2 linked regions of the Pseudorhodoplanes sinuspersici genome follow. The protein of the gene in region 2 interacts with the protein of the main gene of each other region in a pairwise test. Links are inferred from orthologs where the notes say so. Each region holds a gene or a part of one and is shown on either strand. Other genes may lie near its edges. The genes, in order: CAK95_RS07575 and ccmE.

What was found.
Region 1: the proteins of ccmE (region 2) and CAK95_RS07575 interact in binary tests that used the Escherichia coli proteins (3 or more experiments, as listed by UniProt). The link is inferred for Pseudorhodoplanes sinuspersici from one-to-one orthologs.

What each region holds. Positions count from the first base shown.
Region 1 is NZ_CP021112.1:1,528,520-1,544,212, reverse strand. Bases 4,292-7,036 are described here. They hold CAK95_RS07575 (heme ABC transporter permease), read right to left. Parts: upstream 6,159-7,036; coding sequence 5,424-6,158; downstream 4,292-5,423. Other genes in these bases: ccmA (heme ABC exporter ATP-binding protein CcmA), read right to left, coding at 6,926-7,036; ccmB (heme exporter protein CcmB), read right to left, coding at 6,261-6,929; ccmD (heme exporter protein CcmD), read right to left, coding at 5,204-5,410; CAK95_RS07585 (DsbE family thiol:disulfide interchange protein), read right to left, coding at 4,599-5,207; CAK95_RS07590 (LysE family translocator), read left to right, coding at 4,292-4,593. In the rest of the region: tRNA (N(6)-L-threonylcarbamoyladenosine(37)-C(2))-methylthiotransferase MtaB, read left to right, coding at 1-1,166; CAK95_RS07610 (MaoC family dehydratase), read left to right, coding at 1,173-1,592; CAK95_RS07605 (RluA family pseudouridine synthase), read right to left, coding at 1,611-2,399; signal recognition particle-docking protein FtsY, read left to right, coding at 2,427-3,383; CAK95_RS07595 (septation protein A), read left to right, coding at 3,401-3,982; more of CAK95_RS07590, read left to right, coding at 3,979-4,291; more of ccmA, read right to left, coding at 7,037-7,528; aconitate hydratase AcnA, read left to right, coding at 7,764-10,469; CAK95_RS07555 (DUF1223 domain-containing protein), read left to right, coding at 10,654-11,403; CAK95_RS07550 (DUF2794 domain-containing protein), read left to right, coding at 11,857-12,231; CAK95_RS07545 (GNAT family N-acetyltransferase), read right to left, coding at 12,238-12,765; CAK95_RS07540 (Bax inhibitor-1/YccA family protein), read right to left, coding at 12,854-13,612; CAK95_RS07535 (Bax inhibitor-1/YccA family protein), read right to left, coding at 13,826-14,641; CAK95_RS07530 (ABC transporter permease), read right to left, coding at 14,806-15,693. UniProt on the Escherichia coli protein: Required for the export of heme to the periplasm for the biogenesis of c-type cytochromes.
Region 2 is NZ_CP021112.1:3,935,442-3,951,326, forward strand. What follows is about bases 5,597-8,533. They hold ccmE (cytochrome c maturation protein CcmE), read left to right. Parts: upstream 5,597-6,793; coding sequence 6,794-7,273; downstream 7,274-8,533. Other genes in these bases: ccmI (c-type cytochrome biogenesis protein CcmI), read left to right, coding at 5,626-6,774; CAK95_RS19170 (heme lyase CcmF/NrfE family subunit), read left to right, coding at 7,270-8,533. Also shown: CAK95_RS19125 (hypothetical protein), read left to right, coding at 1-109; CAK95_RS19130 (nitroreductase), read left to right, coding at 181-858; CAK95_RS19135 (PepSY domain-containing protein), read left to right, coding at 921-1,256; CAK95_RS19140 (response regulator transcription factor), read left to right, coding at 1,274-1,942; CAK95_RS19145 (ATP-binding protein), read left to right, coding at 2,095-3,462; CAK95_RS19150 (RT0821/Lpp0805 family surface protein), read left to right, coding at 3,610-4,089; CAK95_RS19155 (hypothetical protein), read left to right, coding at 4,168-5,577; more of CAK95_RS19170, read left to right, coding at 8,534-9,249; CAK95_RS19175 (cytochrome c-type biogenesis protein), read left to right, coding at 9,254-9,757; CAK95_RS19180 (Do family serine endopeptidase), read left to right, coding at 9,930-11,462; CAK95_RS19185 (response regulator transcription factor), read left to right, coding at 11,762-12,442; CAK95_RS19190 (sensor histidine kinase), read left to right, coding at 12,448-13,905; CAK95_RS19195 (bifunctional [glutamine synthetase] adenylyltransferase/[glutamine synthetase]-adenylyl-L-tyrosine phosphorylase), read left to right, coding at 14,060-15,885. UniProt on the Escherichia coli protein: Heme chaperone required for the biogenesis of c-type cytochromes. Transiently binds heme delivered by CcmC and transfers the heme to apo-cytochromes in a process facilitated by CcmF and CcmH.

The sequences.
Region 1 (15,693 bases), 2.4 Mb from region 2 along the record:
ACACTTGCGCGGTGACGGCGGAGGCCGTGCGGCAGGCGCGGCAGACGATCCGCAAGCTTCGACGTGAGAAGCCGGATGCGCGCATCGTCGTCACCGGTTGCGCCGCGCAGACAGAGCCCGCGACCTTCGCGGCCATGCCGGAAGTCGATCGCGTCGTCGGCAATACCGAGAAATTCGATGTGTCGGCGTGGGCGGATACGCGGCGCGCTTTTGAGGATGGCGCCTTCGGCATCGGCGCGGAAGAGAAGATCGTCGTCAACGACATCATGGCCGCGCGCGAAACTGCGCTGCATCTGATCGACGGCATCGAAGGCCGCGCGCGGGCGACAGTGCAGATCCAGAATGGTTGCGATCACCGCTGTACCTTCTGCATCATCCCGTATGGACGCGGCAATTCGCGCTCCGTGCCGATGGGCGAGATCGTCACGCAGGTGCGCCATCTGGTCGAGAACGGTTATCGCGAGATCGTGCTGACCGGCGTCGATATCACGAGCTACGGCCAGAATCTCCCCGGCACGCCTAAGCTTGGCGCGCTGGTAAAGCAGATCTTCAAGCATGTGCCGGAACTGCAGCGGTTGCGTCTGTCGTCGATCGATTCGGTCGAGGCCGATGACGATCTGCTCGATGTATTCGCATCCGATGCGCGGCTGATGCCGCATCTGCATCTGTCGCTGCAGGCCGGCGATGACATGATCCTCAAGCGAATGAAGCGCCGGCACCTGCGTGACGATGCGATTGCATTCTGCGAACGCGTGCGGTCGCTGCGGCCTGACGTGGTGTTCGGCGCCGATATTATCGCCGGTTTCCCGACCGAAACGGACGACATGTTTGCGCGTTCACTCGATATCGTCGACGAATGTGGTCTTACCCATCTGCATGTCTTTCCGTTCTCGCCGCGGCCCGGCACGCCGGCCGCGCGCATGCCGCAGCTCGCACGCGATGTGGTGAAGGATCGCGCGCGGCGTTTGCGCGAGAAGGGTGACGCCGCGTTGCATAAGCATCTCGATGCCGAAACCGGGCGTATGCGGCGTGTGCTGATCGAGTCCGACATGATCGGTCGCACTGAGCACTTTACGCCGGTCCGCATTTCCGATGTGAGCGAGGCTGGGCAGATCGTCAACCTGCGGATCGCGGGACATGATGGCCGCCGTCTGATCGCAGCGTGAGGCTCAATGCGCGTTCATGTCGGCGAAAAATTCTCGGAAAGCCTGACCATGACGCCGGAGGAGGCCAAGACCTTCTCCCGCGCCGCGCGCGATTTCAATCCGTTGCATCTTGATGAGATCGTCGCCGCCGGTAGTCGCTACAAGAAGCTGATCGTCAGCGGCACCCAGACGGCTGCGCATCTGATGGCATTGCCGGCGACGTATTTCTCACAACGCGCCGATGTGGTCGGGCTGGATTTCTCGCTGCGCTTTCACAAGCCGGTTTTCGCCGACGAGACGATTACGCTGGAATGGGAAGTGACCGAAGTGACATCGACATCATCCGGCAAAGCCGATGTCGCGGAGATGAAGGGCCGCGTGCTCAATGAAGCGGGCGAGCTCGCCGTTGCTGCGACCGGCCGCGTGATGGTAGCGGAGAAGTTGTAGCTGCTCTTGGCGGAACGCTCAGTTCCGCTCGTCCCCGCGAAAGCGGGGACCCAGATCTTTTTCCGCTGGATTACCGCTTTCGCGGGAATGAGCGGAGCATGTAGCCTTGTCATCCTCCACCCACCCGCACGCTTTCAATCCCTCCCGCATATGCGGTGGCACCGGCGCGGTGACGCGGATCGGATCGCGATTCTTGTAAAGCGGCACCACGATCTCGCGGGCGAGGAGATGCAGGATCGGTCCGCCGAAGCGCGGCGCGGTGCCGTAGATGCTGTCGCCGACGATCGGCCAGCCCCTGGCCTGACAGTGGACGCGAAGTTGATGGGTGCGGCCGGTGACAGGCTCGAGCGCGAGCCAGGTCTTACCATCCGCACGCCCCATCACCTTCCATGTTGTGACCGAAGGCTGGCCGGCAGGATCGACCTTCATCCACCAGCCGCGATTTTCGTCCCGGCGGCCGAGCGGCAGGTCGATGGTGCCCTCATTCTCTTCCGGGCCGCCTTCGACCAAAGCCCAATAAGTCTTGCCGATCTTTCCGGCCTGAAACAGCTTGGCTAGCGATTCCAAGGCCTTGCGGTGTCGTCCCAAGACGAGGCAACCGGAGGTTTCGCGATCCAGCCGGTGCGCTAGCGACGGCGCGCGCGGCAGGCCGAAGCGCAGAGCGCCGAAATGATCCTCCAGCGCGCCGACATTTTTCATCCCTGCCGCCTTCGGGCCACGATGCACGGGCAAGCCCGCCGGCTTGTCGAGCACCAGCATCAGCCCATCGCGGTAAAGAAGTCGCGCTTCCATCTCTTCCGGAGTCATGCGCAAACCGCTATCACGGCCGCGCCCATGAATGACAGCACTCAAGACAACGCCCCGGAACAAAAACGCCAAAGCTGGTGGCAGCGCCTCAGCAGTGGTCTCAAGCGCACGTCTGCCTCGCTCGGTTCCGCGATCAGCGATCTCGTCAAGAAACGCAAGCTTGACTCCGCCATGCTGGAGGAGATCGAGGACACGCTGATCCGTGCCGATCTCGGCGTGACCACGGCCGCGCGCATCAGTGAGGCGATCGCCAAGGGGCGCTACGAGAAGGACATCGACGAGAGCGAAGTGAAGACGGTGGTCGCCACTGAGGTCGAGAAGGTGTTGTCGCCGGTTGCCGCGCCCTTGTCGATCGAAGGCGCGAAACCCTTCGTCATTCTGGTGTCGGGCGTCAACGGTTCCGGCAAGACCACCACGATCGGCAAGCTCACCGCAAAGTTTACCCGCGAAGGTCACAAGGTGATGCTGGCCGCCGGCGATACCTTCCGTGCCGCCGCCATCGAGCAATTGAAGATCTGGGGCGGACGCGTCGGCGCCAAGGTCATCGCCCGCGAGCAAGGCTCCGATGCCGCCGGCATCGCCTTTGATGCGCTGACGGCAGCGAAGGCCGAAGGCGTCGATGTGCTGCTGATCGATACGGCAGGGCGGCTGCAGAACCGCACCGAACTGATGAGCGAGCTTGAGAAGATCGTGCGCGTGATGAAGAAGGTTGAGCCTTCTGCGCCGCATGCTGTGCTGCTCGTCCTCGACGCGACCGTCGGGCAGAACGCGATCTCGCAGGTGGAAGCTTTCGGCAAGACCGCGGGTGTGACCGGCCTTGTCATGACCAAGCTTGACGGCACAGCGCGCGGCGGCATTCTTGTCGCCATCGCCGAAAAATTCAAACTGCCGATCCATTTCATCGGCGTCGGTGAAGGCATCGACGATTTACAGCCGTTCACCGCCCGCGACTTTGCCCGCGCGATTGCCGGGCTGGATGACTAACAAAGAACGAGAGCGACATGTCCGACAGCGCCACACCTAAGAAGGCCCAGCTCAATCCGTTCGTGAAGCTCGCGCTCGACTTCGGGCCGCTGATACTGTTCTTCATCGTCAATGGCCGTGCCGGCATCTTCTGGGCCACAGGCGTCTTCATGGCGGCGGTGGTGATCGCGATTCTCATCTCTTACGCTCTGATCAAGCGCTTTCCGATCATGACGCTGGTGACGGCCTTCATCGTCGTTGTGTTCGGCACGCTCACCATCGTTCTGCACAACGATGTCTTCGTGAAGATGAAGACGACGATCATCTATCTGCTGTTTGCCGTCGTGCTGCTGGCAGGACTCATTCTCCGCAAGCCGTTCCTGGAGATCGCCTTCGATTCGGTCTTTCATCTCACTGACGAGGGCTGGCGCAAGCTGACGGTGCGATGGATCGGTTTCTTTGTGGCCATGGCGATCGTGAACGAGATCGTCTGGCGCACGCAGACGACCGATTTTTGGGTCGCCTTCAAGACCTTCGGTTTCGTGCCGATCACCTTCGCTTTCGCACTGGCGCAGTTTCCGCTGCTGCAGAAATACGCGGTGAAGACCGACGCGCCGTGACGATTGCAGCCGCAGCGGCGTTGTTTGTTGTGATGGCGGCGTTGGCGGCGCTGCCGAGCTCCAGCGTCGCCCTTGTGGTGCTGCGTTCGGCATCGCTCGGTGTGCGCAGCGGCATCGCCGCAGCTTTCGGCATTGCCTTTGCCGATCTCGTTTTCGTCGCGCTGGCCGTTGCCGGCATGACGGCCCTGTCCGAGATTATGGGCAGTCTGTTCGCTGGCCTGCGTTATCTTGGTGCGATCTATCTGATCTGGTGCGGCATCGGCCTGATCCGCAGCAACGCATCCACGTCATGGCAGATGCCGCATTGCTGGGGCGGTTCGGGCGCAAGCTTTCTTGCCGGCTTCATTCTCACGCTTGGCGATGTGAAGGCGATCCTGTTCTATGCGGCGCTGTTTCCGGTCTTTATCGATATTCCGACGCTCGATGCGCTTGATCTTGGGGTGATCGCCGCGATCACGCTCGTTGCCGTCGGCGGCGTCAAGATCGCCTATGCGATGGCGGCGCGGTCGATCGCCGAGAAGGTCGGCATGCTGCCGCTCGCGAGGCCAGCGCGCGTGGCCTGTGGCGGGGTGATGGTCGGCATCGGCGGCTACCTGATGGTCAAGCCGTAGCGGCGTCAGTCGGCTTTGGCAGGTGCTGCCGCCAGCGCCTTCTCGATCGCCGGCATCAGCGTCGTCTTGAGATTGGTCTCGGTGATCGGGCCGACCAGCTTGTAGGCGATGCGGCCGTCGCGGCCGACGACGAATGTTTCCGGTACGCCATAGACGCCCCATTCGATCGCCGCGCGTCCGTTCGGATCGGCGCCGACGGCGCTGAATGGATTGCCGTAGCGGCCGATGAAGCGGCGCGCATTGTCAGCCTGGTCCTTGTAGTTGATGCCGACAAGACGGATGCGCTTGTCTTTGGCGAGTTCGTCGAGCATCGGCACTTCATCGTGGCAGGGCACGCACCATGACGCCCAGACATTCACGAGCGTTACATTGTCCTTGAAGTCCGCCGCGTTCATGCCGGGTAGCGGTTTGCCATCCTGCACGAGGCCTGCAACCGGTGGCAGATCGGTTTGCGGCACCGGCCGGCCGATCAATGCGGATGGAATGCGCGAGGGATCGCCGGAGCCGAGGCGATAGAAGAACAGCGCCGCCAGCGCGATGAACACCAGCAGCGGCAGAACGACGAGAAGTCTGCGGCGCGATCCAGTGCTGGAATTTTCGGACGCGATGCTCATGCGGGCGACTGATGCGGTTCGGCTTTATGGAGTGTGGATTTACGTTCGTCCGAGCGGCGCGTGATGCCGCGCGCTTCGAAATCGGCAAGCGTGCGCTTCAACGAGCGGTTCTCGATCGCGATCCAGCCGATCAGCAGCGCAAGGATGAATACAGACGCCGCATAAGCGGCGATGATGAATGTGGCGTGCGGTCCGAGGTCCATCGTCGTGATCCGTCTATCGTCCCGGTGCGGCTTCCGCCTGCATCATGTGCATGGATCGGATGCGGCGTTTGAGGATTTCGTTGCGCATGGCGGCCAGATGCAAGGTGATGAACAGCAGCGTGAAGGCGATCGCCATCACCAGCAGCGGCAACAGAATGGTCGGATGGATCGCCGGCCCGCTCATCTTCACGACCGATGCGGGCTGATGCAGCGTGTTCCACCAGTCGACCGAGAATTTGATGATCGGAATATTGATCGCGCCGACGAGTGTGAGGATCGCGGCAGCGCGTCCGGCGCGGGTCGGATCGTCGATGGTGCGCCAAAGCGCGATCACGCCGAGATACATCAGGAACAGAACGAACACGGACGTCAGGCGCGCGTCCCACACCCAGTAGGTGCCCCACATCGGCCGGCCCCACAGCGAGCCGGTGATGAGACAGATCAGCGTGAAAGCAGCGCCGATCGGCGCGGCGGCCTTGGCGGCCATATCGGCGAGCGGGTGCCGCCACACCAGCGTGCCGAGCGCAGCGATGCTCATCACCACCCAGCCGAACATCGCCAGCCAGGCGGACGGCACATGGAGGAACATGATCTTCACGGTCGCGCCCTGCTGGTAATCGTCGGGCGCGCCGGCCGTGAGCCAGAAGCCATAGGCGAAGACGAGCGCCGTCGCCGCCGCCAGCCAGGGCAGGATGCGCCCGGTGAGCGACAGAAACCGTGTCGGATTGGCGAGGTCGATCAAGGCCATCGGGGCTTTCCGGCTAAGTCCTGTTTGTCTTTTTTCTTTGTCGTAAAATGGGGAGCCATCGATAGCATCTACACGAAAACGTGATCAAAGGTCCGGCAGCCCCTATTCCTGCCCCGCCCGCAGGGCGGCCGCCGCTGCAAACGGCCCAACGACCAGCGACATGAGTGTCAGCGCGCACAAGATCGTAAAGGGCGTCCCGAAGGTCACCGGTCCGACCACGGCCGCATTCGAGGCCGCGACTCCGAAGATAAGCACTGGAACCGCCAGCGGCAGGATCAGGACCGGCAGAAGCAGGCCGCCGCGACGGAGCGTCACCGTCAGCGCTGCCCCGATCAGGCCGATGAAGGTCAGCGCCGGTGTGCCGACGAGCAAGGTGGCTGCCACAGCCCCGGTCGCCGCGCCGTCGAGATTGAGGAACAGCGCCAGCAGCGGCGCGGCGATCACCAGAGGCAAAGCGGTGGTCAGCCAGTGCGCCAAAGCTTTCACGCCGACGGCGAGCTCCAGCGGCGCATTGCCCATGGTCAAAAGGTCGAGAGAGCCGTCTTCCTGATCGGCGGCCAGCAGCCGGTCGAGCGCCAGGAGGCTTGCCAGCAAGGCGCCGAGCCACAGGATCGCCGGCCCGATGCGCGTCAGCAGCGCGAGATCGGGACCGATCGCGAACGGCATCAGCGTCACGACCAGCATAAAGAACAGCACGCCGATCATCGCACCGCCGCCGATGCGGATGGCAATCCGGATATCGCGGAGAAAGAGAGCGCCGAGGCCGCTCATGGCACCTGCTCCAGCCGCAATTCAGTCGCGCCATCGAGGCCGAGCGGCAGGTGGGTCGCAGCGACAATCATGCCGCCGCCGGCAAGATGCGCCTGCATCAGCGCCAGCAGCATCGCCTGAGCCTTGGTATCGAGCGCCGAGGTCGGCTCATCCAGCAGCCAGAGCGGCCGCTTTATCGCTACCAGACGGGCGATCGACAGCCGCCGTTTCTGCCCGGCCGACAGATAAGCCGCCGGCAAGTGCGCCAGCGAATCAAGCCCGACGGCCGCCAGCGCGTCCGGCGGCTGTCCGTCGCCACCGAGATACCTGGTCCAGAACGACAAATTTTCTTCGACCGACAAAGCCGGCTTCAATGCGTCGAGATGTCCAAGATAGTGGGCCTGTTCGCCGATGCTGCGCTCGTCATCGCCGCCAGACAGGGTCAGTTTGCCGCCGGCAATTCGCAGCAAGCCGGCGATCATTCGCAGCAGGGACGACTTGCCGGCGCCATTGCGGCCCGTCACCAGCAGCGCCCGGCCGGATGCGACAGAAAAGCTCAAAGATTCGAAGACCTGGCGTCCGCCCCGCTGGCAGCACAGCGCCTCCGCGGAAAGGGTCATCACCTCAGTCACTTACAGGTCCGTCCGCGTATGCGCATCGTCGCAATCTGTCATGCTGTTGAAGGCGATGGTTCATATGGCAGATCGCTGAAAAAGATTTTATAAGCCGCACCTTAGACCGCTTCTTGCCAAGACACCCACGATACGACCTGCGCGATGCCGGCGCGCCAAAAACTACGCCTTTTCAATGCGTTAGATAATTTGGCCCGCACCGGAACAAACGGAAGACCATCCCATGACCTCGCTCGACTCATTCAATTGCTGCCGCACACTCAAGGTCGGCACCAAGTCCTACGCTTATTACAGCCTTCCCGTCGCAGAAAAGAACGGTCTGAAAGGCATCTCCAAGCTGCCTTTCTCGATGAAGGTGCTGCTGGAAAACCTGCTGCGCAACGAAGACGGGCGCACGGTCACCAAGGACGACATCCTCGCCGTAGCGGCCTGGCTGAAGAAGAAATCTTCGGATCGCGAAATCGCCTTCCGCCCGGCGCGCGTGCTGATGCAGGACTTTACCGGCGTCCCGGCGGTGGTCGATCTCGCGGCGATGCGCGACGCGATGACGGTGCTGGGTGGCGATCCCAAGAAGATCAACCCGCTGGTCCCGGTGGATCTCGTCATCGATCACTCGGTGATCGTGAATTATTTCGGCGACAATGCTGCGTTCAAGAAGAACGTCGAAGAGGAATACAAGCAGAACCAGGAGCGTTATCGCTTCCTGAAATGGGCGCAGAAGGCGTTCGACAATTTCCGTGTCGTGCCGCCCGGCACGGGCATCTGCCATCAGGTCAATCTTGAATATCTGTCGCAGACCGTCTGGACCGCCAAGGGCAAGATCATGGTCGGCGGCAAGGCCAAGAATGCCGAGATCGCTTACCCCGATACGCTGGTCGGCACCGACTCGCACACCACGATGGTGAATGGTCTCGCCGTGCTCGGCTGGGGCGTCGGCGGCATTGAGGCGGAAGCAGCGATGCTGGGCCAGCCTTTGTCGATGCTGCTGCCGGAAGTGATCGGCTTCAAGCTGACCGGCAAGCTGAAGGAAGGTGTGACCGCGACCGACCTCGTGCTCACCGTGACGGAAATGCTGCGCAAGCGCGGCGTTGTCGGCAAGTTCGTGGAATTCTTCGGCCCCGGCGTGCTCGATCTGGCGATCGCCGACCGCGCCACCATCGGCAACATGGCGCCGGAATACGGTGCGACCTGCGGCTTCTTTCCGGTCGACGCCGAGACGGTGAAATTCCTGCGCGACACCGGTCGCAAAGAAGATCGCGTGAAGCTGGTTGCTGCCTATGCCAAGGCGCAGGGCATGTTCCTGACCGCGAAGACCGCCGATCCCGCCTTCACCGATGTGCTGAAACTCGATCTCGGCAAGGTGGAGCCGTCGCTTGCCGGGCCGAAGCGTCCGCAGGACCGCGTTGCCTTGAAAGCCGTGAAAACGGAATTCAGCAATGCGATGGACAAGGAATTCAAGAAACCCGGCGAGCTCGACACGCGCGTCCCGGTTGAAGGCCGCTCGCATGATCTCGGCAACGGTGACGTTGTCATTGCAGCCATTACCTCCTGCACCAATACCTCTAATCCGAGCGTGATGATCGGTGCGGGTCTTGTTGCGCGTAAGGCGGCGGCATTGGGTCTGCAGGCCAAGCCGTGGGTGAAGACGTCGCTTGCACCGGGCTCGCAGGTCGTCGGCGAGTATCTCGCCGCCTCGGGCCTGCAAAAGGATCTCGACAAGCTTGGGTTCAACCTCGTCGGTTATGGCTGCACCACCTGCATCGGCAATTCAGGGCCGCTGCCGGAAGAAATTTCCAAGGCCATCAATGGCAACGATCTCGTGGCGGCTGCCGTGCTGTCCGGCAATCGCAATTTCGAGGGCCGCGTCAATCCGGACGTGCGGGCGAACTATCTCGCCTCACCGCCGCTCGTTGTCGCTTACGCCATTGCCGGGTCGATGCAGGTGGACATGGTCAAGACACCGCTCGGCACCGACAAGCAGGGCAAGAAGGTGTTCCTCAAGGACATCTGGCCGACAGCAAAGGAAATTGCCTCCTTCATCCGCAGAAACGTCACCAAAAAACTGTTCGCAAAGAAATATGCGAATGTGTTCAAGGGCGATGCCAACTGGCGGAAGATCACGGTGACCGGCGGCCTGACCTATGCCTGGGACAGCGGCTCGACCTATGTGCAGGATCCGCCCTATTTCGTCGGCATGCAGCCGCGCCCGACGCCGCCAACAGACATCATCAACGCGCGTGTGATGGGCCTGTTCCTGGATTCGATTACGACCGACCACATTTCTCCGGCCGGTTCGATCAAGCTGAACTCGCCGGCTGGAAAATATCTGGTCGAACATCACGTGAAGCCGATCGACTTCAATCAATACGGCACGCGTCGCGGCAACCACGAAGTGATGATGCGCGGCACCTTCGCCAATATCCGCATCAAGAATCAAATGGTGCCGGGGGTCGAGGGTGGCGTGACCATCCACTATCCGGATAAGGAGCAGATGCCAATTTACGACGCGGCAATGCGTTATAAGCAGGAAAAAGTTCCGCTCGTGATCTTTGCCGGCAAGGAATACGGCACTGGCTCGTCGCGCGATTGGGCGGCGAAAGGTACGGTTTTGCTCGGCGTTCGCGCGGTGATCGCGCAATCCTTCGAGCGCATCCATCGCTCCAATCTCGTGGGCATGGGTGTGTTGCCGCTGGTGTTTGAAGAGGGCACATCCTGGCAAACTCTTGGCCTGAACGGCAGCGAGCAAGTCACAATTCGCGGGATTGAGGGAGATTTGCGGCCGCGCCAGACGCTGACGGCAGAAATTGAGATGGCAGACGGCACCAAGAAAGAGGTACCGCTGATTTGCCGGATCGATACGCTGGACGAATTAGAATACTTCAAGAATGGCGGCATCCTGCAATACGTGCTGCGTCAGCTTGCGGCCTGAGCGCTCAACCTGAGGTAAAAAAGACCGGCGTCTCGCATAGCGCCGGTCTTGCCGCTGTTCTGCCGATCATCAATGATGCGATCACAGCCTGTCACTTGGAATTGAGTGGCAGGCTATGGCCGCTGCCATTATCAGGGACGTGGCGGCGCAGGCATTTCATTGTGAGTCGTTGAGTTACAGCCTTATGCATTATCGGGTATTCACAACGCTTCTCGTTGCGATTTGTGGCGCCTTGATTGCGCTTACGCCCGGCCGGGCCGCTGCCGATTCACGTGTCGTTGTTGAACTCTTTACCAGTCAAGGTTGTTCGTCCTGTCCGGCCGCTGACAAGCTCCTCGGCGAATTGGCAAAGGATCCGACGATCCTGCCGATTAGTTTGTCGGTCGATTATTGGGATTATCTCGGCTGGAAGGACACGTTGGCGCTGCCGGGCCATTCCAAGCGGCAACGGGCTTATGCCGGTTTGCGTGGCGATCGCGCGGTTTACACCCCGCAGGCCGTCATCAACGGCGTGACCCATGTTCTTGGCAATGACAAGGCTGCGATCGAACGCGCCGTGAGCACAGCGCGCAAAAGCGCCGCTATAGCATTGCCGGTGAACGTCGCCATTGCCAATGGCAAGGTGACCGTCGATGTCGCAGCCGCAAAAGTACCCGGCCAGTCCGGTGAGGTGTGGCTCTGTCCCATTAAACGGCAGGTGCCGGTGCAAATCGGTCGCGGCGAAAACCGCGGACATACTGTGACGTATACGAATGTGGTGCGTGGCTGGGTCAAACTTGGCAACTGGAATGGTGACGCACTACAATTCACCAAATCGGTGTCGGACGTCGTGAAAAGCGGAATCGATGTCGATGCAATGGTGGCCGTGGTTCAAGCCGGAAAGTTTGAAGCACCCGGCAATGTCTTGGGCGGCGGAGCGGCAGAGCTCCGCTAGATGTTTTGACGCGTTTTCTTCACGCGAACCGGTGCCCACTTCGCTCGAAAACGCTTTAGATGTTTCTCTAATAGCGTATCCAAAAAATTGCAGAATAAAAAAAGGCCGGCGGAAGCCGGCCTTGAAGCAATTGGGGATTGAACCGTACGCGGTAGAATTGACCCGATCCGTTGAACCCCGGGGGGCTGGGGGCTGAGGAATCCGAAGCTCTTCCGGACCGGGTCGTAAGCTCTACATCTTGCAGTCTATAGGGGCGAGTGCAGGACCGAAATTGGGCCTTATTGTGGTCCGTTGCACGAAGCCGTGACCCCGCGTTATCGCATCACACGTTTGAATTGCCATGCATTTTTCTTTTCGTGATACCCGCGCTTTGATGCGTATGAGGGGTCTTGCGGCGCGACGCCGCAAGGGCAATCATAAACTTGTCACGAAACAGGAAGGAAGGAGGTGCCCATGAGCTTAACGGGCGAAACCGAACCCAGCCAGCCACGCGCGGGCGCAGTTGCTGCGTCGGCGCCCGCACCGGTCAGTCACGTGAAATTCGATCGTCGCGAACTCGACCGCATCCTGAATGTCTATGGCCGTAAAGTCGCCGAAGGCGAATGGCGCGATTACGCCATCGATTTCACAAAAGACCGCGCCGTATTTTCGGTGTTTCGCCGTGCCTCGGAAGTGCCGCTCTATCGCATCGAAAAGGATCCGAAACTGGCACGCCGGCAGGGTGCTTATAGTGTGATTTCTGCGACGGGGTTGATCATGCGCCGCGGTCACGAACTTGAACGCGTTTTGCGGGTCTTCGACAAGAAGCTCAGTCTGGTCGCCGTCTGACGGCAATTACGGCGGAGCGTCCGCGCCCTGACCGAGCGGGCGCTGCATGAGCACGGTGTCGAGCCAGCGTCCGTGCTTAAAGCCAATGTTTTTAAGCGTCCCAACCGGCGAAAATCCAAGGCTCCGGTGCAATTCAATCGATGCGGTCTGCTGCGAATCGCCGATCACCGCGACCACCTGGCGAAAGCCGCACGCTTCCGACCTTGTCATCAGTTCCGTCAAAAGCAAGCGACCGATCCCGCGGCGTGTGGCACGCGGACTGACATAGACGCTGTCCTCGACGGTGTGACGGTAAGCGATGCGCGGCCGATACGGCCCGGCATAGGCATAACCCGCTACGGTACCGCCCACATCAGCGACGAGGTAGGGAAAGCCGCCATCCAGCAAATTTTTCTGACGCATCGCCATTTCCGCGATGGTCGGCGGCTCGATCTCGAAGGAGGCGGTGCCGTGCTCTACGGCGTGGGCGTAGATTGCGGTGATGTCATCGATATCGGCGGGCGTGGCGGTGCGGATGATAACGGCAGGAGACATGAAGTTTCAGCAGGGGTTAGGAGTACAAAAGACAACGCCCCGGCTTTTGGACCGGGGCGTTGTCGTATCACTTGGGCCAATGCTCGCGTTAGCGGCGGTCGCCTGCCAGACGCAGCAGCATCAGGAACAGGTTGATGAAGTCGAGGTACAGGGACAGCGCGCCCATCACCGCCTTGCGTCCGGCGGACTGGCTGTCATCGTTCCCGTCATACATCTCCTTGATCTTCTGCGTATCCCAGGCGGTCAGGCCGGCGAAGACAAGGACGCCGATCACCGAGATCGCCCAGTCGAGGCCGCTCGACTTCAGGAACAGGTTGACGAGGCTCGCGATGATGATGCCGATCAGACCCATGATCATGAACGAGCCCATGCCCGACAGGTCACGCTGTGTCGTGTATCCATAGAGGCTCAGTGCACCGAAGGCGGCGGCGGAGATGAAGAACACGCGCGAGATCGATGTGGCGGTATAGGCCATGAAGATGGTCGCAAGCGACAGACCAAGAAGCGCGGCATAGACAAAGAACAGCAGCCGTGCCGTTCCGGCGTCCAGGGTCTGGATGCGGAAGCTTAGGAAGAACACCAAGGCCAGCGGCGCCAGCATCAGCACCCACATGAACATGCCGCCGAACATGAACTGGCCGAGCGGCGTCAGTGATGTGATCGCGCCCGCGTCGTTGGTCACGACAGCCATCTGAAAAGTCAGATAGGCCACAACGCCGGTCAAAGCGACGGCGGAGGCCATGTAGTTATAGACGCGGATCATGTGCGCGCGCAGGCCGGCATCGTAGGCGACGGCGCGGTCCGCGTAACCGCCCCGGGCGGCGACATTCCGGTCGAAATCCGACATTGGAATTCCCTCTCGAACGCCCGGATACCGCCGGGCCGGTCTGGCCGCCGGAAATCCGGCAGCCGGGTCGCCCGTAATGTAATGGACGGCACGAACGGTTTCCAGCAGTTCCCGCTCAAGCAAAAGGCCCCGGAACCAGCCGGGGCCTATTAAATTTCGGCAATATTAATCGTTTTGGAGGCGGACAGACCGGCTGTTACGTCTCCGTCATGCCTATTCCTCGCGCTGGCCGAGAAGTTGCAGCAGGAGCGTGAACAGGTTGATGAAGTTCAGGTACAGCGACAGCGCGCCCATGATCGCCGAACGCTCCCGGGTGTCGCCTTCCATCTGGCCGTAGACGTATTCGTTCTTCAACCGCTGGGTGTCGTAGGCGGTGAGGCCGGCGAAGACCAGCACGCCGACGATCGACACGACGAATTGCAGCATGCCATTGGGCCAGATCAAATTGACCAGCGCTCCAAGAATGACGCCGATCAGGCCCATGAACAGGAACGAACCCCAGCCGGAGATATCCCGCTGCGTCGTGTATCCCCACAGGCTCAGCGCACCGAAGGTTGCCGCCGTGATAAAGAACACGCGGGTGATCGAGGTGTGGGTGAACACCATGAAGATCGAGCTGAGTGAAATGCCCATCAGCGCGGCGAACGCCCAGAACAGCAATTGCGCCGTGGCCGGGCGGAAACGCTCCACCCCGAAGCTGATGACGAAGACCAGCGCCAGCGGCGACAGCATCACCACCCATTTCAGCGGGCTGAGGAACAGGGCATAGCCAAGCGGCGTAAGGAACATGCCGCTGCGGATTGCTGCCGGCACTTCGGCGCCGTTGCGGAGCACCTTCGCCGCCGAGGCCGCATCGCCGGTGATCGACAGCATGTAGATGCCGAGCGCGGCCAGGCCGGTAATGGCAAGGCCGAGCGCCATGTAATTGTAAATGTGCAGCATGTAGGAGCGCAGGCCCTGGTCTATGGCAGGGGTCACGCGTCCTGCGGTCCGGTCGTAAGCGGCCGCGTTCCGATTAAAGTCCGACATCATCGAACTCCTATTGTTGTCGCCCAAGATTTATCGCCCACAACGTCGCGCGCATCGCGCGGTACGCTTCCTGGCGAAGCTGCAGGAAGCTACACCGATTTGGAGTAAAAATAATCTGTCGCCAACGTCGCAGTTTGGACCCATCGACGCGGCTGAATGTCGCGTTACAGGTTTCGTAGGACCGAAGCCGGCTTTTGTCCCAGTGCGGTAAAGGTGCCGGCGAGGCCGAAGATGATGGTAACGGCAAGCGCGACCAGCGCTGAAATCAGCGCCGGAATTGGCAGCCACACAAATGACAGGTTCATCACCCGCGTGACGACCAGCCATGCGGCGAGCGAACCGGCAGCGACGCCGAACAGCCCGGTGGCAAGTCCCAACAGCGTATATTCAAGTCCGTAAGCGGCGATCAGCTTGCCGCGTGTGGCGCCAAGCGTCTTCAAGATGATGGCATCATAGACGCGATTGCGGTGACTGGCGGCGAGGGCGCCGGCGAGCACCAGGGCGGCCGCGATCAGCGTGATCAGGCTGGCGCCACGAATACCAAGCACGAGGTTGTTGACGACCGAGCCCACCGCTTCGAGTGCGTCTTTCACCCGCACAGTGGTGACGCCGGGAAATGCCGCGGCCACGTCGCGCAGGATCACAGCGTCTTGTTGCGCAGTTGTGTCCTTGGCGAAGGTCAGCGTTGCAATATGCGTATGCGGCGCGCCGCGAAATGTATTCGGTGAATAGACCAGCACGAAATTGATGCCGAGGCTTTGCCAATCGACCACGCGCAGATTGGCGATCCGGGCGGTGATGTTGCGGCCAAGGACATTGACGGTCAGCGTGTCGCCGACCTTCAGACCAAGCCCGTCGGCAATCCGTTTTTCCATCGAGAGGAGCGGTGGTCCCGCATAGTCCGCCGGCCACCATTCGCCTTCGACGACGCGCGAGCCGGCCGGAATACTTGTCGCATAAGTAATGCCGCGGTCACTCTGCAAAGCCCAGGCGGCTTGCGCCGTCGGCTTCAGGTCCTCGGCTTTCGTGCCGTTAGCCGCCGTGATCCGCCC
Region 2 (15,885 bases):
CAAGCTGCCGCCGCCTTATGACGGCTACGAGCAGGCGATCATCTTGTCGTTCTTCATCGCTCGGCCATTCGAGAAGGTGGCGCGGGTGTTTGCGGCAGGGCGGACGTAGTATGCGGCAAATGGGCTTGGCGTGGCGCAGCCAGCTTCGTAAACAGGTCGATCCTCTGGAGTCCAAGATCGATGAATGTCCGCGATGCCGTTGCTTCCCGCTATTCCTGCCGCGCCTTCCTTCCCACACCGATCCCTGAAAGCACGATCCGCGAGATCATCGAACTCGCCGTGCGTGCGCCGTCGGCCGGCAACATGCAGCCATGGCGGATCGATGTGATCGCCGGCAAGAAGGTCGAGGCGCTGAAGGATCTCTTGCGTCCGCGCATGGGCGAATTGCCGCGCGGCGAGGGCACCGAGTACACGATTTACCCGCCGGAAATGAATGCGACCTTCCGCAAACGGCGTTTCGATGTTGGCGAACGTCTATACAAGTCGATCGATGTGCCGCGCGAGGACAAGCCTGCGCGTTACCGGCAGTATGCCCGCAACTTCGAATTCTTCGGCGCGCCGGTCGGCATTTTCTTTTCGATCGATCGGACGCTCGGTGTCGCGCAATATTCCGACATGGGCGGCCTGATCCAGACGGTGATGCTGCTGGCGCGCGATTACGGTCTGCATGCTTGTGCGCAGCAGGCCTGGGCTTCATGGCCGCAGGCCGTGTCGGCCTTCCTCGATTTGCCCGAGCACATGATGCTCTTTTCCGGTATGGCGCTGGGCTACGCGGACGAAACGGCTCCAATCAATTCCTGGCGAGCGCCGCGCGCGCCCGTGGAGGAATATGCGAGCTTTTCGGGGTTTGACGGATAGTGGATCACTGTGGAGCGCCAATATTCATGCGTCATTCAGGCGTCGAGGCCTAGTCGATTCCTATGTCCATCCGCTTCCTTATCCTTGCTGCGGCGATGCTGACCGCCGTCCTTGGCGCATCCGCATCGCAGGCGGCTGAACTGAAGGCCGTCGGCAAGCTGGCCGATGGGCAATGCCTCTCGCCGGCGCAGCGGCGCCACGTCTCCGCGAGCGGCAAGGTGGTTCCCCTGGGCAAGGCCATCCGCGCCGCCAAGGCCCGCCGTAGCGAGGTGGTCGATGCCAAGCTCTGCAAGGGGTCGAAAGGTCTCGTCTACCTGCTGACTCTGCTCGCGCATGATGGCAAAGTCACCCGTGCGACCGTCGATGCCGCGAGTGGAACTCTCGCGGAAGGCGGCTGATCCGGAGGGCCTTGAAATTGCGTCTCCTCGTGATCGAGGACGATCCCGACCTCAACAGACAATTGGCAACCGCGCTGACGGAAGCCGGTTACGTGGTGGACCGCGCGTTTGATGGCGAAGAGGGGCATTATCTCGGTGAAACCGAGCCCTACGACGCCATTATCCTCGATATCGGTCTTCCCAAGATGGATGGTATCTCGGTGCTGGAATCCTGGCGTCGGGCCGGCCGTGCAACGCCGGTGCTGATGCTGACCGCGCGCGACCGCTGGAGCGACAAGGTCCAGGGCTTCGACGCCGGGGCCGACGATTACGTGCCCAAGCCCTTCCATATGGAGGAGGTGCTGGCGCGTGTCCGCGCGCTGCTGCGCCGCTCGGTCGGACACGCCAAGAGCGAATTCAATTGCGGGCCGGTGCGGCTGGATACGCGGACCGGGCGGGTGGCGGTCGATGGCAGCCCCGTGCGGCTGACCAGTCACGAATACCGGCTGCTCTCCTATCTCATGCATCATACCGGGCGTGTCGTGTCGCGGACCGAACTGGTCGAGCATCTTTACGATCAGGACTTCGACCGCGACTCCAACACCATCGAGGTTTTTGTCGGCCGTATTCGCAAGAAGCTCGGCGTCGATGTCATTCAGACCGTTCGCGGGCTCGGTTATCTGCTGACGCCGCCCGATGCGCGCTAGCTATCAGCTGTCATGCCCGCACTTGTTGCGGGCATCCACGTCTTCGCTTGGCGGCAAAGACAGGACGTGGATGGCCGGGGACACCGGGGATACAAGGCGTCAACGACGCCGTCTTGGACGGCTATGCCCGGCCATGACAAGGTCGGTGAGCGATGCGCGCTAACTCGCTGGCGCTGCGGCTCTTTCTCTGGGCCGCCGGCTGGACGCTCGCGATCATCCTGGTCACTGGCATTTTATTGTCGTCGCTTTATCGCGAGGCGGTGGAGCGCGCCTTCGATGGACGGCTGCAGGTTTATCTGCGCACGCTTGTCGCCGATCTGGCCGCGCCCGAAACACCCGATGACAAGCTGGCGCAAGGCGTCAGCGAACCGCTGTTCGAATTGCCGTTGTCGGGCTGGTATTGGCAGGTGACGCAGCTCGACAGTGCGAAGCCCGATATCCGGGCCTCTCGGTCTCTGTGGGATGGCGGTCTGCCTCGCCTGCCTGTGCCGACCGCCGCTGCGGCACTCGGTGTGCGCTCGGGCTATGTCAACGGGCCAGAAGACCAGAAACTGCGGCTGGTCGAACGCACGGTCGATCTCGGCGAAGAGGGCCATTATCTCGTCGCGGTGGCCGGCGACGCAGCGGAAATCGAAGACGATATCAGAAGCTTCAACCGCGCCTTGATCGTCACCTTCTGCGGTCTCGGGCTTGTCCTCCTGCTGACGACAGGCTTTCAGGTTCAATTCGGGCTGTCCCCGCTCAAACGCATTTCGCAACAGCTGGCCGCCATTCGCTCCGGCCAGGCCGAACGGCTCGAAGGCCGCTTCCCCGTCGAAATTGCGCCCTTGGCGCGCGAAGCGAATGCCTTGCTCGATGCCAATCGCGAAATCGTCGAACGCGCGCGCACCCATGTCGGCAATCTCGCGCACGCGCTGAAAACGCCGCTCTCCGTTCTCATGAATGAAGCATCCTCGCGTGCCGACGATCCACTGTCACAAAAAGTCAGCGAGCAAGCCGACATCATGCGCGACCAGATTGCCCGCCATCTTGAGCGCGCGCGCATGGCGGCGCGATTGACGGTGATCGGCACGATCACCGATGTCGCGCCGGTGGTGCTGGCGATTGCACGGACGATGGAGAAGACCAATCGCAACAAGGATCTTCGCCTCAAGGTCGATGTCCCGGAGGATGCGCGCTTTCGTGGCGAGCGTCAGGATCTCGAGGAGATGGTCGGCAATCTGGTCGACAATGCCTGCAAATGGGCGCAGTGGCGGGTCGCCATCGAGGTTCTGAAGGAACGGGCCGAGCCGGATCAGCAAGTCGTGCGGATCATTGTCGACGATGATGGTCCGGGCCTTTCGCCCGCAGAGCGCGAACAGGTGACGCGACGGGGACGCCGGCTGGACGAGACAAAACCCGGCTCGGGGCTCGGGCTTTCGATCGTGGTGGAACTCGCAGCGCTGTATGGCGGGACATTCACGCTCGGGACCGCGCCGATTGGTGGCCTGCGGGCGGAACTGGTCCTGCCGGCCGCCTGACGCGAACCGCTTTCTTTACGATTTGGTGTCTATATCGGTGGCCGGATAAAGGGGCCGCGGCCTGACAATCGCCGCATTCCCTGTAGTTAAGTGAATGCCTGCCGCGAGCCTTGCGGCGTACCGGGGGAATCGGGGAAGGGGCGTTTCATGCGTTTAATTGGTACCATTGTGGTGGCGTCGGCCATCCTTGCCGGCTGTGCTGGTAACCCCGAAACCGGAACTGGACCTCGCGAAAATACCGGAACTTTGGTTGGCGCGCTCGCTGGCGCGGCGATCGGTTCGCAGTTCGGCGGTAGCACTGGCTCGCGCGTGGCGGCCGGTGTTGCCGGTGCCGCGATTGGTGGCTTGCTGGGCAATCGCATTGGCGCGGCCATGGACGATGAGGACAAGCAGCGCGCCTATTACGCGCAGATGCAGGCACTCGAAAGCGGCCCTGCCGGCGCCCCGACGGCGTGGGAGAACCCTGATTCCGGTCGCCGCGGAACGATCGTGCCGGGCCCGCAATATGACCGTCGCGGAATGCAGTGCCGCGACTATACCCACACCATCTATATCGACGGCAGGCCGCAGATCGCGCGCGGTGCCGCATGCCGCAATCCGGATGGAAGTTGGACGCCGGTGGCGTAACCCACCGGAGCACCTAACCCGTTTTTAACGCACCTCGCGTATCACTCACGTCTTGAGTGCAAGCGTAGAGTGATGCGTATGTCCGGCGGCCTCCTTGTCGAGCGGTTACGACAGTTTCTTCGGGATCTCAGTCCCGACGCGCGTAACCTATTGATGACGGAATTGGAGCGCGGGCTGCTGCGGGGCGAAGAGACGCCTGGCGCGGAACTCGTGTTGCAGGAATTGCGGCGCGACGCGCGCGAGCATGCACGGCCGAAACGGCCCGGCAATCTCAGCCGTCTGTTCTTCCAGCCACTTGAACCCTTCCTTGTCGACGACAGCGCGACCCATAATCACCCCGGCCGCATTGCGCGTGTCATCCTCGAACCGGTTTGGGACTGGATCTGCCGCGATCTCATGCCGGGCGAAGCCAAGGCGGTCACGGACCAGGTCGCGCTCGCATTCGACAACGGCGAACCCAAGCGGGCGGAGCAACTGGCGCGGGCTTTTCAGGACCGCACGGCTGTCCGCATGGAAGAAGCGCTTGCCGCCGCGCATGCCGATGAAAGATTGAAGCGGCGACTGACCGGCCAGATCAATACGCCGCGCGCGCTGACCGACATCGCCTCCATCCTCACCATCATCAAGTCGCGTGACGTTCTTGCCACTTTCGGATCAAAGCTGCCTGGACATATCAAGGTCTTCGATGGCGCGCCGGTTGTCGAGGTCAAAGAGCTGATCGATTCGCCGGTCGCAGGAGGGTCGAAGCTTTTTGTCTACACGCTGGTCATGACGATGAGCCGTCTCGCCGCGCCATGGCAATTGATCCGGCTCGCGACCCGCGCTGCGGGCAGTGATCACGCCTCGCGAATTGCCGAAGGGCCTTACTCGGCAGCGGTTGAGATCGTATTCGCCGAAATCGAACGCATGACCGGCGAACTGAAGGCCGAGCTGCGTACCGGCCGCGGGCTTGCAACCGGCGCCTTGCTCAAGGGCATTCACGATGCCGCACGTGGCATGCGGAGCGAAATCAACCTGACGCATGACTCGCCCTGGAGCCGCCGTCTCGCTGCGCTGCGGACGCAGGTTTCCGATCTGCTCAAGAACGAGATCGAAAGCCTCACCGGCCGCGTCCGCCGTCTGCTGCGGCCCCGTCCGATCAAGGAAATCGCGCCGCATTCGACCATCGATATCAACGAGGTTGGCGATACCGAGGCATTGATTGAATTCGTCAAGACCTGCCGCGTTTATGCGAACGAGCTTGCGGTCAACGAACTGACCTCGCGCACCTGGTCGGACCTGCAGCACTATCTCGACACGACGACGCCCAGCCTCGTCGAAAACCTGCGCAATGCCGGCGAATCGGATCGTGCGTTCCGGCAGTCGCAACTCGACGCTGCGGTACGGTTCTGCGCCAAGGTGTTCGGTCAGGAATATGCCTCGCTGCTGCTGAAATCGGGCGAGGTGGCGGTGGCCAGCGAGCAGAAAAAGCTGGCCGCGAAAGCGTGATTGCCGCCTAGTTGCGGGCGCCGTCCGCCCGTGATGTAACGCGGACGCATGACCCTGTTCCTGATCCTGGCCCTGATGACGGCGGCGGCGATTTTCGCCGTGTTGTGGCCGCTTTCGCGCCGGCCTCCGGAGGCGGCGACGGATGGCTATGATGTCGCGGTTTATCGCGACCAGCTCGACGAAGTCGAGCGTGACCGCAAGTCCGGATTGATCGCCGACAGCGAGGCGGAGGCGGCGCGGCTGGAAATTTCAAGGCGATTGCTTGGCGCCGCCGATAGGGAGGTTCAGCCTTCCTCGGAGGTCGCCGGCTCACTTTGGCGGCGGAGGGTTGCGGCACTGACCGCTCTGATCGCGCTGCCTGTGATCGCTGCCGGGCTGTACATCAACTGGGGTTCCCCACATCTTCCCGGCGCTCCGCTGGCGGCCCGGCTCGATTTGCCGCCGGAACAGCGCTCGATCGAAAGCATGGTGGCGCAGGTGGAAGCCCATCTCGAGCGCAATCCGGAGGACGGTCGGGGGTGGGATGTCGTCGCTCCGGTCTATATGCGGATGGGCCGCTACAATGATGCGGTGCGCGCACGGGCCAATGCCTTGCGGCTTCTTGGAGCTTCGGCCGATCGCGAGGCCGACCTCGGCGAGGCGATGGTCGCGGCTGGCAATAGTATCGTGACAGCCGACGCCAAGGCGAGTTTCGAACGTGCTTTAAAAATCGATCCCAATCACCTGAAGGCACAATATTTCATCGGTCTTGCCGCCGAGCAGGATGGCCGGCCGGAAGAGGCTGCACAGATCTGGCGCGCCATGCTGGCCCGCGCGCCGGCCAATGCGCCATTCCGGCCGCTGGTCGTGCAATCGTTGGCACGGGTCGACAAGGGTGAGCCGCCGAAAGGCATCGCGGTCGAACCCAGGGCGCCGCAGCCGGGACCAACACAGGAGGATATGGCGGCCGCCCAGCAACTGACGCCGGAGCAGCGCACCCAGATGGTGCGCGGTATGGTCGATCGGCTGGCGGAGCGGCTGAAGACCGACACCGCCGATTTCGAGGGCTGGTTGCGACTGGTTCGCGCCTATGTCGTGATGGGCGATGCTGACAAAGCGCGCGAAGCCCTGGTCAACGCGCGCAATGCGATTGGAAGTGACGACGACAAGCGCAGGCGTCTTGACGACCTGGCAAAGGGGCTCGGCATTGATGGTTGAGTTTAGGAGCAGGATTTAAATGACGCGCAAGCAGCGGCGTCTGGTGTTGATCGGATCTGGGCTGGTCGTGCTGGCGATTGCGGCCGTGCTGGTGCTGACCGCCTTGCGCGACTCCATCGTGTTCTTCAACTCGCCGACCGACATCGTCGAAAAGAAAGTGGAGGCTGGCTCGCGCATCCGTCTCGGCGGGCTCGTTCAGCCGGGCAGCCTGCAACGCAAGGATATCGATGCCGTCTTTGAGGTCACCGATGGAAAGAATGCCATCCGCGTCACCTATCGCGGGATCCTGCCGGATCTGTTCCGTGAAGGGCAGGGCGTGGTGGCCGAAGGCCGGTTGATCGATAGCACTTCATTTCGCGCCGATAACGTGCTGGCCAAGCATGATGAGAATTACATGCCGAAGGAAGTCGCCGACGCACTGAAGAAGCAGGGCCACTGGAAAGACGATTACGGCAAGGCGCCGGAGGCGCAAGGTGCATCTCAGGTGACGCCAAAATGATTGCCGAAATCGGTCACTACGCCCTCGTCCTCGCGCTGACGCTGGCAATCATTCAGGCAACGCTGCCGATGATTGGCGCGCGGTTGAATGACCGTGTGCTGATGGGCGTTGCCGAGCCGGCCGCGCTTGCGCAGTACGCATTTGTCGGCCTGTCGTTCGCGATGCTGACGGTGCTCTACGTCACCTCCGATTTTTCCGTCGTCAACGTGTTCGAGAACTCGCATTCGGCGAAGCCCCTGATCTATAAAATCAGCGGCGTGTGGGGCAATCACGAAGGCTCCATGCTGCTCTGGGCACTGATCCTTGCCCTGTTCGGTGCGCTGGTTGCGGTGTTCGGGCGCAATCTGCCGCCGTCGCTCCGCGCCAACGTGCTTGGTGTGCAGTCATGGATCGCGGCGGCTTTTCAGCTGTTCATCCTGGGAACGTCAAATCCCTTTGCGCGATTGGCACAAGCACCATTCGAGGGCCGTGACCTCAATCCGGTGCTGCAGGATATCGGCCTCGCGGTGCATCCGCCACTGCTCTATCTCGGTTATGTCGGCTTTTCGATTTCGTTTTCGTTTGCCGTCGCGGCCTTGATCGAAGGGCGCATCGACGCCGCGTGGGCGCGCTGGGTCCGGCCTTGGACGCTGGCGGCCTGGATGTTCCTGACACTCGGCATCGCGATGGGCTCGTATTGGGCCTATTACGAACTCGGCTGGGGCGGCTGGTGGTTCTGGGATCCGGTCGAGAATGCATCGCTGATGCCGTGGATCGCCGGCACCGCGTTGTTACATTCTGCGGTGGTGATGGAGAAGCGCAACGCGCTGAAGGTCTGGACCATCCTGCTGGCGATCCTGACTTTCTCCTTGTCGCTGCTTGGCACCTTCCTTGTGCGTTCGGGCGTCCTGACCTCGGTTCACACCTTCGCCACCGATCCGACGCGCGGCGTTTTCATCCTGGCCATTCTCGTCTTCTTCATTGGCGGATCGCTCGCGCTGTATGCGTGGCGTGCGCCGTCGCTGAAGCAGGGCGGCTTGTTCGCGCCGATCTCGCGTGAAGGCGCACTGGTCCTCAACAACCTGTTCCTCACGACCGCCTGTGCGACGGTCTTCGTCGGCACGCTTTATCCACTGGCGCTTGAAGCGTTGACCGGCGACAAGATTTCGGTCGGCGCACCATTCTTCAATGCCACTTTTGGTCCGTTGTTCTTGCCACTGATGATCGCGATGCCGTTCGGTCCGCTTCTCGCGTGGAAGCGCGGCGATCTTTACGGGGCGGCACAGCGCCTGATGCTGGCCTTCGCCGTCGCGCTGATCGCCATGGCTGTCACCTTTGCCATCGAGTGGGGCGGTCCGGTGCTGGCGCCATTCCTGATCGGCGTCGCCTTCTTTGCAATGACTGGCTCGCTGATTGATCTGGCCGAACGCGTGCAGCTCTTTCGTCAGCCATTCGCAGTATCGTTGCGCCGTTTTGCCGGTTTGCCGCGGTCCTCGATTGGGACGGCCGTTGCGCATTTCGGACTTGGTGTGTGCCTGCTCGGCATTGCCTGCGAAGCCAATTACGGCGCCGAACGCATTCTTTCCATGAAGCCCGGTCAGGCGGTATCCGTTCGGGGCTATGATCTGACATTCGACAATCTCGCCTCGCGGCCGGGACCGAATTATCGCGAGCTTGTTGCAAAATTCACGGTGCGCTCTGGAGGCACCACGATCGGTGTGCTCGAGCCGTCGAAACGGACGTTCCAGGCCCGCAGTTCGTCGACGACCGAAGCGGCCTTGCTGACGCGTGGCTTCAGCCAGATTTATCTGTCGCTCGGCGATGTTGCCGCTGATGGTTCGGTCGCGGTGCGGCTCTATCACAAGCCGCTGGTGCTGCTGATCTGGCTGGGTGCGGTGGTCATGGTGCTGGGCGGCGCCTTGTCGCTGTCGGATCGGCGGTTGCGCGTCGGTGCACCGCGGGCGGCCAAGAAGCCGGCCTTGCAGCCGGCGGAGTAGGGCGATGCAGCTCTTGCGTTTCGTTGCGGTGATCGTTGCCCTGGCCTTGTTGTATGCAGCTCCGTCATCGGCCGTGCAGCCCGACGAGATCCTCCCCGATGCGGCGCTTGAACAACGGGCGCGCCACCTCTCACGCGAATTGCGCTGCATGGTGTGCCAAAATCAATCGATCGACGATTCCGACGCGCCGTTGGCCCGCGACCTGCGGTTGCTGGTTCGCGAGCGGCTAAAGGCGGGCGACTCTGACCAACAGGTGCTGGACTTTCTCACGGCGCGCTATGGCGACTTCGTCCTGCTGAACCCGCCGCTGAATTGGCGCACGGCGCTGCTGTGGGCATTGCCAACCGGATTGCTTGTCTTTGGCGGCTTGGTTTTGTTGATGATGGCGCGGCGTCAGCGCGGCCGCCCCTTGGCGACCGATTCGTCAGGGCACCAGGCGCCTCTGACCCCGGAAGAAGAGGCGCGCATTACCACGCTGCTCAACAAAGACCCGCGAACCAAGGCTTAATTTATTGATTTTATTTGATTTTCTCTGTCTCTCACCATTACCAAAGTTTAATTCCGCCGACAGGTGTCCGTAAGGAGACTTCCCCCATCTTAGGCTTCGAACGGTGCCGGGATCGCTTCTCGCGAAGTGTCAAATACCGGTGGAATTTTAGCTTACGAATGGAGTGGACCCCATGACACCAAGCCAGCCGAGCAAGGGTGGTTTTCTAAAAGGACGCCGGGTGATGTTGCTCGGTACGACCATTTTAAGTCTCGGTGCAGCAGCGCTGTTTGTTGCTCCCGATGCGGCCCGCCATCCCGCGGTCGCACAGAATGTGACGCAGCAGGCGCAAACGGTGCAGCGTCCGGTTGGATTTGCCGACATTGTCGAGAAGGTGAAGCCCGCGGTTATTTCCGTCCGCGTGAAAGTGAATGCGTCACCTGAGAATTCATCTTTCGAGGGTGGCCAGCTTCCGCAAGGTTTTGAGCGCTTCTTCCGCCGCTATGGCATGCCTGAAGACATGTTTCCGGAAGGACCGCGAAACCGTGGCCCGCGTGAGCGCGGCCCGCGTCAGCGGACAACCGGCCAAGGCTCCGGCTTCTTCATTTCGCCGGACGGCTATGCGGTGACCAACAACCATGTCGTCGACAAGGCTGATGAAGTCGACGTGCAGACCGACGACGGCAAGACCTATACCGCGAAGGTCATCGGTACCGATCCGCGCACCGATCTTGCTCTCATAAAAGTCGATGGCAATAACTTCCCGTATGCCAAGCTCGCCGACAAGGCGCCGCGCATCGGTGACTGGGTGCTGGCGGTGGGTAATCCGTTCGGTCTGTCCTCAACCGTGACGGCGGGTATCGTGTCTGCTCGCGGCCGTGACATTGGCGCTGGCCCGTATGACGACTTCCTGCAGATCGACGCGCCGGTGAACAAAGGCAACTCCGGTGGCCCGACCTTCGACATCGATGGAAACGTCGTTGGCGTTAACACGGCGATTTTCTCGCCGTCGGGTGGTTCGGTCGGTATCGCCTTCGCTATTCCTGCCGCGACGGTCGATTCTGTCGTCACCCAGCTCAAGGACAAGGGCTCGGTCACGCGTGGCTGGATCGGCGTTCAGATCCAACCGGTGACGCAAGACATTGCTGACAGCATGGGCCTCAAGAATACGGATGGCGCGCTCGTTGCCGAGCCGCAACCCGGAAGCCCTGCCGTGAAGGCCGGTGTCAAGGCTGGCGATGTCATCACCGCCGTCAATGGTGAGAAGATTGGCAATGCCCGCGAACTCGCACGCCGCATCGGTTCGATGGCGCCGGGTAATTCGGTCAAGCTGACTCTTCAGCAGGGTGGCAGCGAAAAGACGGTCAACGTGACGCTCGGCGAATTGCCGGCTCAGGTGGAAGCGCGTGCTCGCGGTGGCGATGACCGCGGCTCGCTGAACGAGGGTTCTGCTCTCGGTCTGCAGCTTGCGCCGGCCGGCTCCGTTGCCGGTTCGGGCTCCGAAGGTGTGGTCGTGACCGGCGTGTCGCCGGACGGTCCTGCCGCGGAACGCGGCTTCAAGACCGGTGACGTGATCCTGGAGGTGGCCGGCAAGGCGGTGTCGAACCCGGCTGACGTCCGCAAGGCGCTCGCTGACGCCCGCAAGGACAACAAGCGCACCGTGCTGATGCGCGTGAAGTCCGGTGAAGGCACCCGCTTCGTCGCACTGCCGGCAGGCCGTGCCTAAAGCGATCAGCGTGCGGCCTTTGGGCCGCACGCAAAAGTAAGGGACGTGATGCCGGCTACCGTCGCCCCCGCCGGTGCCACGAAACCCGGGGGGCGGGCTTCAAAACCCGTCCCCACTTCTCTACCCCGAAACCGGCTACCGTCGCCCCCGCCGGATCGGGGTTAGGTGAGGGGGTGGCGGAGTAACCTTCAAGAGTCGCCACCCCCTTCATCATGTCTTATCTCTGGTCCAGTTCTCAGCTTGCAAAATCGCCCGCGACGGGCGATGCCCTTTCGGACCACGTGGGACAGTCCGAAACCATGCGCTTGCTGATCATCGAAGATGACCGCGATGCAGCGGATTACCTGGTCCGGGCTTTCCGCGAGACCGGCCATGTTGCCGACCATGCCGCAGATGGCGAGGAAGGCTTCGCCATGGCCCTTGATGGCAATTACGATGTCCTGATCGTCGATCGCATGCTGCCAAAGCGCGACGGCCTGTCGGTCATCGGTGAATTGCGCGACAAGAAAGTCGAAACGCCGGTGCTGATTCTGTCAGCCCTCGGACAGGTCGACGATCGTGTTAAAGGTTTGCGGGCCGGCGGCGACGATTATCTGCCGAAGCCTTATTCATTCTCCGAATTGCTGGCGCGTGTCGAAGTCTTGGCTCGCCGCCGCGGTGGCCGGAACGAAGACACCGTTTATCGCGTCGGCGATCTCGAACTCGATCGCCTGTCACATCGTGTCATGCGCGGCACCGAAGAAATCCTGCTGCAGCCGCGTGAATTCCGCTTGCTCGAATATCTGATGAAGCATGCCGGGCAGGTGGTGACGCGCACCATGCTGCTCGAAAATGTTTGGGACTATCATTTCGATCCGCAAACCAACGTGATCGACGTGCATATCTCGCGGCTGCGTTCGAAAATCGACAAGGGCTTCTCGCAGCCGCTGCTGCATACGATCCGCGGCGCCGGCTATATGGTCCGCGACGGCGCGCGCTGAAGGCCGTGGGGGCGCTCGGCAAGCTGTTCCGGACAACCGCGTTCAAGCTGACGCTGGCCTATCTGACCGTCTTCGCGCTGTTTGCATTTTTTCTTCTCGGCTACTTCGCGTTCAATACCCAGCGCCTGTTCACCGAACAGGTGACGGAAGTGGTGAATGCGGAAGTGGCTGGCCTCACAGAGCAATTCAATTCGGGCGGCATCCGGCGCCTTACTCTTATCATCGAAGCACGTTCGCGGCGTCCCGGCTCGAGCCTCTATCTCGTGACGAGCCCGAGCGGGGATGGTCTTGCCGGAAACGTCGGATCGCTTCCGACCGGCGTCCTCGATAAACCGGGCTGGACCGAGACAGTCTATCGCCGCATCGAGGAAAGCGAGACTTCCGAGCTTCATCGCGCATTGGTCCGCGTCTCACAACTGCCAGGCGGTTTCAAGCTTCTGGTCGGGCGCGATCTCGAGGAGCGCGACCGGCTCTACAACGTTGTCCTTGATGCCGGCAAATGGTCGGCCGCTGCGGTGATTTTCCTCGGCTTGCTCGGAGGCTTCTTTGTCGCACGGCGGGTGTTGCGCCGTGTCGATGCGATGACCGAGACGACGCGGACCATCATGGGCGGCGATCTTTCCGAACGTCTGCCGGTTGGCGGGAGCGGCGATGAGCTCGATCGTCTCGCCCATAATCTGAACGAGATGCTGGACCGGATCGAAGCCCTGATGGGCGGTCTGAAAGAAGTTTCCGACAATATTGCCCACGATCTGAAGACACCGCTGACGCGCATGCGCAATCGCGCGGAGGAAGCGCTGCGCAGCTCGCACAACGAAGCCGACTATCGCGCGGCGCTGGAAACAACGATCGATGAATCGGACTCGCTCATCAAGACCTTCAACGCTCTGTTGATGATTGCACGCGCCGAAGCCGGGCAGGCGCGCGGCAATATGGTGGAATTCGATGCCGCCGAAGCTGCGCGCAGCATTGGCGAACTCTACGAACCGCTGGCGGAAGAGCAGGGGCTGACGCTTGAAGTCTCCGCGCCGGCGGCGGTGACCCTCCATGGCAATCGAGAGCTGATCAGCCAGGCGCTTGCCAACCTTGTGGACAATGCCATCAAATATGCCGCGCCCATGGCCAAGGCCAATGGAAAGCCGTCTGAGGTCTTGGTGACTGCGACGCTGGAGAACGACCGTGTGCTGCTCAGCGTCAGCGATCGTGGTCCCGGTATACCTGAGGCCGACCGATCGCGCGCGGTGGAACGCTTCGTGCGGCTGGAACAGAGCCGTTCCGTGCCGGGTTCCGGCTTGGGATTGAGCCTGACCGCAGCAGTGGCGCATCTGCATGGCGGCGAATTGCGGCTGGAAGACAATGCGCCTGGCCTTCGCGCCACGCTGATCCTGCCGCGGTTTGGCCCGCAAACACAAGGCCTGCCCGAGCGGCGGGACCTGACGCAGTCTCCGGTCGGGAAGCAATAAACCTCCCATTTCCGTGTCGAGTGGTTTAATCCAGGAGCATGATGCCGAAAAGTGCGAAGCGGTTTTCGACGCCATCATGCTCTAACTTATTAGAATCGATCACGTTTTATGCTTTTGGATCGATTCGATCCAAAAGCATCGTGATCGAGGCGTGATGAGCAAAGAACCCGGCGGTAGCGCCCAACAATCCTCTTCCCACACGGCCATTTCCGCCGCGGATTCCCTTGCCGCGCGGATTGCCGAAGCACCTTTTCTCCCGCCATCCATTGCCGTATCAGCCAAAGTCGACGCCTGGCTGGCGGAGCTTGAGGCAACGGCGGAGACGGCTCCGCTGCAGCAAATCCTTTCCGCCCATCCCAAATCACTGCAATTGCTCGCAGGCGTTGCAGAATATTCGCCGTATCTATGGGACCTGGTCCGTGCGGATGCGACGCGGCTTCTTCGCATCTTGCTGGCCGAACCCGATCGTCATTTCCAGGATCTGCTTCAAGCCGGGCGCGCAATCCTGTCGTCCACCGATGATGAAGCGGAGGCGATGCGCGCCTTACGCCATATGAAATCGGAGGCCGCACTCCTGATCGCTTTCGCCGATATTGGCGGCGTCTGGCCGGTGATGCAGGTAACGCACGCGCTCACCGAACTCGCCGATTGCGCGGTGCAGGGTGCGGTTCGTTACCTTCTCAACAATGCCGCGCGCCGCGAACTCCTTGCACCCGCCGATCCTTCGCGCCCGGAAATCGGCTCCGGCTACATCGTGCTGGCCATGGGCAAGATGGGTGCGTTCGAGCTGAACTATTCGAGCGACATCGACCTGATCGTTTTCTTCGATCCCGATGCGCCTGCCATTCCCGCAGATACCGAGCCGCAATCGCTCTATATTCGGATCACGCGCGGGCTCGTGAAATTGCTGCAAGAGCGCACGGCCGACGGCTATGTCTTCCGTGTCGACCTGCGCCTTCGGCCCGATCCTGCTTCGACCCACATTGCGATTTCAGTGCCTGCAGGCCTCGACTATTACGAGCACCGCGGCCAGAACTGGGAACGCTCGGCCATGATCAAGGCGCGCCCTTGCGCCGGCGATATCGAAGCGGGCGAGACATTTCTAAAGGCGTTATCGCCATTCGTTTGGCGCAAATATATGGATTTCGCTGCGCTGGCCGATATCCACGCGATGAAACGGCAAATCCACGCTTATCGCGGGCATGGCGAAATCGCCGTCGCAGGTCACAACATCAAGCTCGGACGGGGCGGCATTCGCGAAATCGAATTCTTCGTCCAGACCCAGCAACTGATCGCCGGTGGCCGCCACCCGGAATTGCGAGACCGGCGGACTCTGACAACATTGACCTCGCTTGCCGACGGCCAGTGGGTCGGCCAGGTTGCGAAACGCGATCTCGAAGATGCGTATCTTTTCCTGCGGCGCGTCGAGCATCGGTTGCAGATGGTCGCGGATGAGCAGACGCATGCGCTGCCATCCGAGAATGAGCAACTTACATCTTTTGTGCATTTTCTCGGGTTCGACAGCGTCGCAGCTTTCTCCGAAACGCTATTGAGGCATTTGCGCGACGTTCAGCAGCAATATTCCAGGCTGTTTGAATCAGCATCACAGCCGCAGGATCAAAGCCTGCAATTCCCCGCAGATGCGGACGATCGTGAAACGCTCGACCGACTTTCGGCGATGGGTTTCCGCAATCCGCTTGAGGTGTCCGCAATTGTCCGCGGCTGGTTTGGCGGAAAATATCTTGCTCTGCGCGGTGATTTCGCACGATCGCAGCTGCGCGCCCTTGTCCACCCGCTGATCGAACAACTGGCCCGCACAGAGAACCGGGAACAGGCGGTGCTGGCGTTCGACCGCTTTCTTGCGGGACTGCATGCCGGCGGCGGCGGCCGGCTGATCACGCTGTTGTTGCAAAATCCCGATCTCCTCGCGCTCGTGGCTTTAATGCTTGGAACGGCGCCCCGGCTGGCCGACATTCTCTC